2 linked regions of the Pseudorhodoplanes sinuspersici genome follow. The protein of the gene in region 2 interacts with the protein of the main gene of each other region in a pairwise test. Links are inferred from orthologs where the notes say so. Each region holds a gene or a part of one and is shown on either strand. Other genes may lie near its edges.

Region 1 (3,101 bases), 4.6 Mb from region 2 along the record:
CGTGCTCAGTCACCGCCACGGCGGCTTCGCCATCTCTGTAGGTCACGCCGAATGCGGTACCAAGAGCCGTGACCGTCCCACGGCCGACACCAACGACAAATGGCCTTGCATCCTTGGCAACCTGAAAAAAGGCCTCCCCTTCCTCCAGTGTCAGACGGCGTTCGCTTTCCGTATAGTCGAGGGAAAGACGTGATTGGGCGGCAATATCGATGCGCGTGCCATCGGGTAGAGTAACGCGCTTGCGCTCGCCGGTGCCGGTTCGGTAGTCGGCGAACGGATGATCGCTGAGATACCAGGCAGCAGCTCCGCCACCGGCGGTCAGGAATATGAGGGCCTTGCCAATATCGCGCCGGCTGACCGCCTTCTTGGTGGCTGCGCGGGCCTTTGCTTCCGGCAGATCGCCCGAACCCTGCCATAACCGCTGCACCTCCGCCCAAGCCAGCTCATGCCGATAATCTTGCTCGAGCCAGTCTTTGAACTCACGCTGCTCCTCAGGGGAGGGAGACCGGTTCAGCGAGCGGACAAGATGCTGCGCTGCTTCTTCGAGAATCCGCGGGCCATCTGGATCACCGCTCGCATCCCAGCCTTTTGAACGTTCCACGGCAATCCCCCGGACCCGGACTACACAACCGGCCAGTTTCTTCCTAGAGGTAAGACAAACTGGATTGCGCTTTGTCCGCTCGATCAGCGAGAAAATTCGCCAAGACGGATTTGGAGCCGGGTAACGATACGGACCAAGTGGTCGAATGCGCGCTGGCGAGGAACACCGAGTTTTACGCCGATCTGACTGAAACTGAGGCCGTCGACCCGCGACAGCATGAATATCTCACGATGGAGCGGCGGAAATTCCGTTAAAGTCTTCGCAACAATAGCCAGTTCCTGCCGAGACAACAGCAGCCGTTCAGCACAGGGCGCATCATCTGCAATTGCATCCAGGCAAGCGGGGTCGTCAAACTTGACCAACCGCTCCCGGCGGTTGTGATTGATGGCCAGATTTCCGGCTGCTCGAAAGAGATATCCCCGACTGTCGAGAACAGGTGCCGCTGGCGTTGCAGTCAGAAGACGAAGAAACAACTCTTGAGTCAGATCTGCAGCGACTTCCGGCGAAGACACGCGCCGCCGCAAGAACCGGACAAGGTCCCGATGATGCCGCCTGAAAAGGTCCTGCAAATCCCACATAGCAACTCAAGCACGCTCAAAGGCAATTCATCACCTTTAACGCACCGCAAATATTGCTGCAATATCAATAGATTATAGCTTCTATAAAGAACAGACCGGATCGTCTCTGCCGGCATTGAAGCGCAAGCCGTGCGAGTTAGAGCGTTTTCGAGCGAAGTCGATACCGGTTTTCGATCATGCTCCGACTCTAAGAAAGACCATCGACGACGACGTCACGCCGCTGCGGACGGCGTCATCGTCAGCACCGCATAGAGCGCATCGGCATCGCGCGATTCACGCAGCTTGTTGGCGATGTCGGGATCACGCAACAGACGCGCGACGCGCGCAAGCGCTTTCAGATGATCCGCACCGGCGCCTTCCGGCGCCAGCAGCAGAAAGATCAGATCCACAGGCTGTCCATCGAGCGATTCGAAATCGATCGGACGGTCGAGACGCGCGAACAACCCGAACAGACGATCGAGCTGCGGCAGTTTGCCATGGGGGATCGCGATACCGTGCCCGATCCCGGTCGAACCAAGCTTTTCGCGCTGCAACAACGTTTCGAAAATCGTGCGCTCATTGAGACCCGAAAGCATCGCAGCGCGCGCCGCAATCTCCTGAATCGCCTGCTTCTTGCCGTTGACTTTGAGCGCCGGGATGACGGCGTTCATTGCCACAATATCGTTAAGCGCCATTGGAAACAGGTCCGCCGGAATAATTAGCCAAGTTGGAGTGGAGAGCGGCGGACCATAGGGACGGCTCCACGCCCCGTCAATGCCCCGAACTCCTGCGAGATATGCACGATATGCGCGAATCTTATTAGTTCCATTTTGTGACAGCCCCGTTATCGCGCAAGCGCAGCGCTTTGTTTCTCGCGCCGGCGCTGCACCGATGATGCAATGCGCATGCCCTCGCGATATTTCGCCACAGTACGGCGCGCAATGTCGATGCCGGACTCGCGCAGCTTTTCGACGATCGTATCGTCGGACAGGATGCCGTCGGCTGTTTCCGAATCGATCAGGCTCTTGATGCGATGCCGCACGGCTTCGGCGGAATGCGCTTCGCCGCCATCGGAGGCTGCGATCGACGACGTGAAGAAGTATTTCAGCTCGAAGATACCGCGTGTCGTCGCCATATATTTGTTGGCGGTGACGCGCGACACCGTCGATTCATGCATCGAGATCGCATCGGCGACAGTCTTGAGATTGAGCGGACGCAGATGCTGAACGCCATGTGCGAAAAACGCATCCTGCTGTTTCACGATTTCCGCCGACACTTTCAGGATCGTGCGTGCACGTTGATCCAGTGCACGGATGAGCCATGTCGCGGACTGAAGTTTCTCGGCGAGATACGCCTTGTCCGTCGATGCCGTCGCGGTCTTCGAAACGCGCGCGTGATAGGTCTGGTTCAACAGGATCTTCGGCAGCGTATCGGAATTCAGTTCAATATTGAACGAGCCGTCCGGCGCCGCACGAACAAACACATCCGGAACGATCGGCTGCACGGGCGCGGAGCCAAAAGCCAGGCCCGGTTTCGGATTGAGCTGCTTGATCTCCGTGACCATATCGACAAGGTCTTCATCGCCGACGCTGCAGAGTTTGCGCAATGCCGCGAAATCGCGCTTCGCCAGAAGATCAAGCCGGCTCAGCAATGCTGCCATGGCGGGATCATAGCGATTGCGCTCCTTAAGCTGGATCGCAAGACATTCGGTGAGATTGCGGGCACAGACGCCGGCCGGATCGAAGCTCTGCAGAACCGTGAGAACGGATTCGACATCGGCAAGGCTGGTGCCGAGCTTGTCGGCAACGGATTGCAGATCGCCGATGAGGTAGCCGGACTCATCGACCATATCGATCAGATGCTGTCCGATCATACGGCGCGCCGGATCGATGACGGCGAGCGAAAGCTGCCCGGCCAGGTGATCCGTCAGCGTCTGCTCGGTC
Region 2 (3,451 bases):
CGGGACCTGACCCGGACGACTCGTCGAAGTCCGTGCCAGCGCCCTATAATGCGGCCAACTCGATGGGCTCGAACCTTGGGCCGACAAGCCAGGCTCTGGCTGACCGCATCCGGGGCGATGTGGAAAAGCTGAAGGAGGAGGGCGCCGGAACTGTCCCCCCGATCGATCTGGTCACGGCGTCGGCCAGCGGGCTCGATCCCCATATCTCACCGGAGGCGGCCCTGTTCCAGGTTCAGCGTGTGGCCAAAGCCCGCAACATGCCCGAAGCGGCTCTGCGGCAATTGGTTAATGACAATATCCAGGGCCGTTTGCTCGGAATCCTGGGTGAACCGCGCGTCAATGTTCTTGCGCTCAATCTGGCCCTGGACCGGGCCGTGCGATAAGGCTTTTGCAATTCCTATCGAGACTGGAATGAGGGATGCCCGATCAGAGACGCGATTCTGATCATCGCCCATCGCCCGATGCGCTGCTCGCCGCGGCGCGCCGCGAGGAGACCGGCGTCGGTAAACTGAAGATCTTTGTCGGCGCCGCTCCTGGCGTCGGCAAGACCTATGAAATGCTGTTACAGGCCCGCACCAGGCGGCAGGACGGATACGATATCGTCGTCGGCGTTGTGGAAACGCACGGCCGTAAGGAAACCGAGGCACTGCTGGAAGGGCTTGAAACGATTCCGCGCCGGCAGATCGAATACAAAGGGAAATGGCTCGAGGAAATGGACCTCGACGCGATTATTGTTCGCAAGCCGCAGATCGTCCTCGTCGATGAACTCGCACATACCAATGCGGCCGGCAGCCGCCATCCCAAGCGCTATCTCGACGTCGAGGAATTGCTGAACAACGGCATCGACGTCTATAGTACGGTCAACATCCAGCACATCGAGAGCCTGAACGACGTCATTGCGCAAATTACCGGCGTGCGCGTCCGCGAAACCATTCCCGATTCCATTTTCGATCGCGCCGACGCGGTGAAGCTCGTCGATGTCACGCCCGACGATTTGATCCAGCGGCTCAAGGAAGGGAAAGTCTACGTTCCCAAACAGGCCGAGCGTGCGCTGAAGCATTTTTTCTCGCCGACCAATCTGACAGCGTTGCGCGAGCTTGCGTTGCGCCGCACGGCGGAACGGGTCGACGATCAGCTCTTCGATCAGATGCAGCAGCACGCGATCCAGGGCCCCTGGGCCGCTGGCGAAAGGGTGCTCGTCTGTGTCAGCGAGGATCCGCGTGCGGCGGGGCTTGTCCGTTACGCCAAGCGGTTGGCCGAGCGCCTGCATGCATCCTGGACGGCGCTTTACATCGAGAGCCGCCGGAGCCTGCAACTCACGGAAGTCGAGCGCGACCGGATTGCCGACACACTTCGGCTTGCCGAAGCGCTCGGCGGCGACGCCGTGACGATTCCGGGCGGCGACCGGCGTATTGCCGATGATATCGTCCGGTATGCGCAAGAGAACAATGTCACCCAGATCATCATCGGCAAGTCTAGCCGGTCCCGGTGGTTCGAGATCGTTCATGGCTCTGTCGTCCATGATCTTGCGCGTCGATCCGGAAATATCAGCGTCCATGTCATTGCCGGCGAAGACATTGCAAGCGAGACAATACCCGCCAAGGATGTGCGGCCGGCGCAGACCATCACATCGTTCGACCTGCGCGCCTATGTCGTGGCGTTTATCGCCAGTGGCGTGGCATTGAGTATTGGGAAACTCATCCAGCCATGGTTCGGTATCGAGAACGTCGATCTCGTTTTTCTGACGGCTGTGGTGGGCGTGGCGGTGCGATATGGACTGTGGCCGTCGCTTTTCGCCAGCGTGGTCTGTTCTCTCTTCTACAATTTCTTTTTCATGCCACCGACTTACACGTTCACGATTGCCGATCCGACGAACGTGGGAGCATTTGTCTTTTTCATTCTGATGGCGAGCATTGTCTCGAATGTCGCGGCACGCGTGCGCACGCAGGCAGTGGCGGCGATGAGCCGGGCCCGCACCACAGAATCTCTCTATACCTTTAGCCGAAAGCTGGCCGGCGTCGGTACGCTCGATGACGTGCTTTGGGCCACGGCTTATCAAACGGCCCTGATGCTGCGGGTGCGCGTTGTGCTGCTGTTGCCGCAGAATGGTTCGATTGCCGTGAAGGCAGGATATCCGCCCGAAGACACGCTGGACGATGCGGACATTGCCGCTGCCAAATGGGCATGGGAAAATAACCGGACGGCGGGGCGGGGATCGGACACCTTGCCGGGCGCCAAGCGCCTGTTTTTGCCGATGCGGACCGGCCGCGGCGCGATCGGTGTCGTTGGTATCGACAGCGACAAGCCCGGCCCGATGCTGACGACCGACGAGCGACGGCTGCTGGATGCGCTGATCGATCAGGGCGCGCTGGCCATCGAGCGCGTCTATCTCGTCGAGGATATGGACCGCGCGAAGCGGACGATAGAAGCGGACCGGCTCCGCTCGGCCTTGCTGACGTCAATCTCACACGATTTGAAGACGCCGCTGGCGGCCGTGATCGGGTCGGCCGGGACACTTCGCGACCTATCGGGCAAGCTTGGCGAGGCCGAAAAGGCCGACCTCCTGACGACAATTATCGACGAATCCGAACGCCTCAACCGCTTCATTGCCAATCTGCTCGATATGACGAAGCTTGAATCGGGTGCGGTCGTCCCAAATTCGGCACGGCACGATCTTGGCGAGATCGTGGGATCTGCGTTGCAAAGGGCCAGCAAGATCCTGTCCGGCCTACGCGTCGAACTCGATCTTGCGCCGGACATGCCAATGATCGAGGTCGATGCGGTGTTGTTCGAGCAGGTGCTGTTCAATCTTCTCGATAATGCCGCGAAATATGCCGATCCCGGTACGACCGTTCGCGTTCAAAGCTGGTGCGATAGCCAATCCATCTATCTGCAGATCCTCGACGAGGGACCCGGCATTGCCCCCGCGGACCTCGAGCAGATCTTCGACAAATTTTATCGCGCGCAGAAGGGCGATCATGTCCGCGCGGGTACGGGATTGGGGCTCGCCATTTCGCGCGGGTTTGTGGAGGCGATGAAGGGTACGATCACCGCAGCCAACCGAACCGACCGATCGGGCGCGATATTCACGATCAGGCTGCCGATCCCGGCACCGCAACAGATCAGTTCTGCCGCATGACTGCAGCTCCCCTCAAAGTGCTTGTGATCGATGACGAGCCGCCGATCCGTAAACTCTTGCGCATGGGTCTGAGCACGCAGGGCTACCAGGTGTTGGAGGCGTCGAATGGGAAAAGTGCCCTCGAAATGCTCGGCGAACATCCTGACCTGATCATCCTCGATCTTGGATTGCCGGATATTGACGGCCACCAACTGCTGGCCAATCTTCGCTCCCGGGCCGAGGCGGTACCGATCGTTGTCTTGTCGAGCCGCGGCGATGAAGCCGGCAAGGTTCGGGCGCTCGATCTTGGCGCCGACGATTATATCACCAAGC

Evidence for each region. The genes of interacting proteins can lie anywhere in the genome.
Region 1: the proteins of CAK95_RS27585 (region 2) and ptsN interact in binary tests that used the Escherichia coli proteins (3 or more experiments, as listed by UniProt). The link is inferred for Pseudorhodoplanes sinuspersici from one-to-one orthologs.

What each region holds. Positions count from the first base shown.
Region 1 is NZ_CP021112.1:1,049,196-1,052,296, forward strand. What follows is about bases 123-3,084. They hold ptsN (PTS IIA-like nitrogen regulatory protein PtsN), read right to left. Parts: upstream 1,854-3,084; coding sequence 1,392-1,853; downstream 123-1,391. Other genes in these bases: CAK95_RS05225 (FecR family protein), read right to left, coding at 123-601; CAK95_RS05230 (RNA polymerase sigma factor), read right to left, coding at 685-1,179; rpoN (RNA polymerase factor sigma-54), read right to left, coding at 2,003-3,084. Outside these bases: more of CAK95_RS05225, read right to left, coding at 1-122; more of rpoN, read right to left, coding at 3,085-3,101. UniProt on the Escherichia coli protein: Seems to have a role in regulating nitrogen assimilation.
Region 2 is NZ_CP021112.1:5,684,348-5,687,798, reverse strand. What follows is about bases 28-3,339. They hold CAK95_RS27585 (sensor histidine kinase), read left to right. Parts: upstream 28-418; coding sequence 419-3,139; downstream 3,140-3,339. Other genes in these bases: CAK95_RS27580 (response regulator), read left to right, coding at 3,136-3,339; CAK95_RS27590 (K(+)-transporting ATPase subunit C), read left to right, coding at 28-383. In the rest of the region: more of CAK95_RS27590, read left to right, coding at 1-27; more of CAK95_RS27580, read left to right, coding at 3,340-3,451. UniProt on the Escherichia coli protein: Member of the two-component regulatory system KdpD/KdpE involved in the regulation of the kdp operon. KdpD may function as a membrane-associated protein kinase that phosphorylates KdpE in response to environmental signals.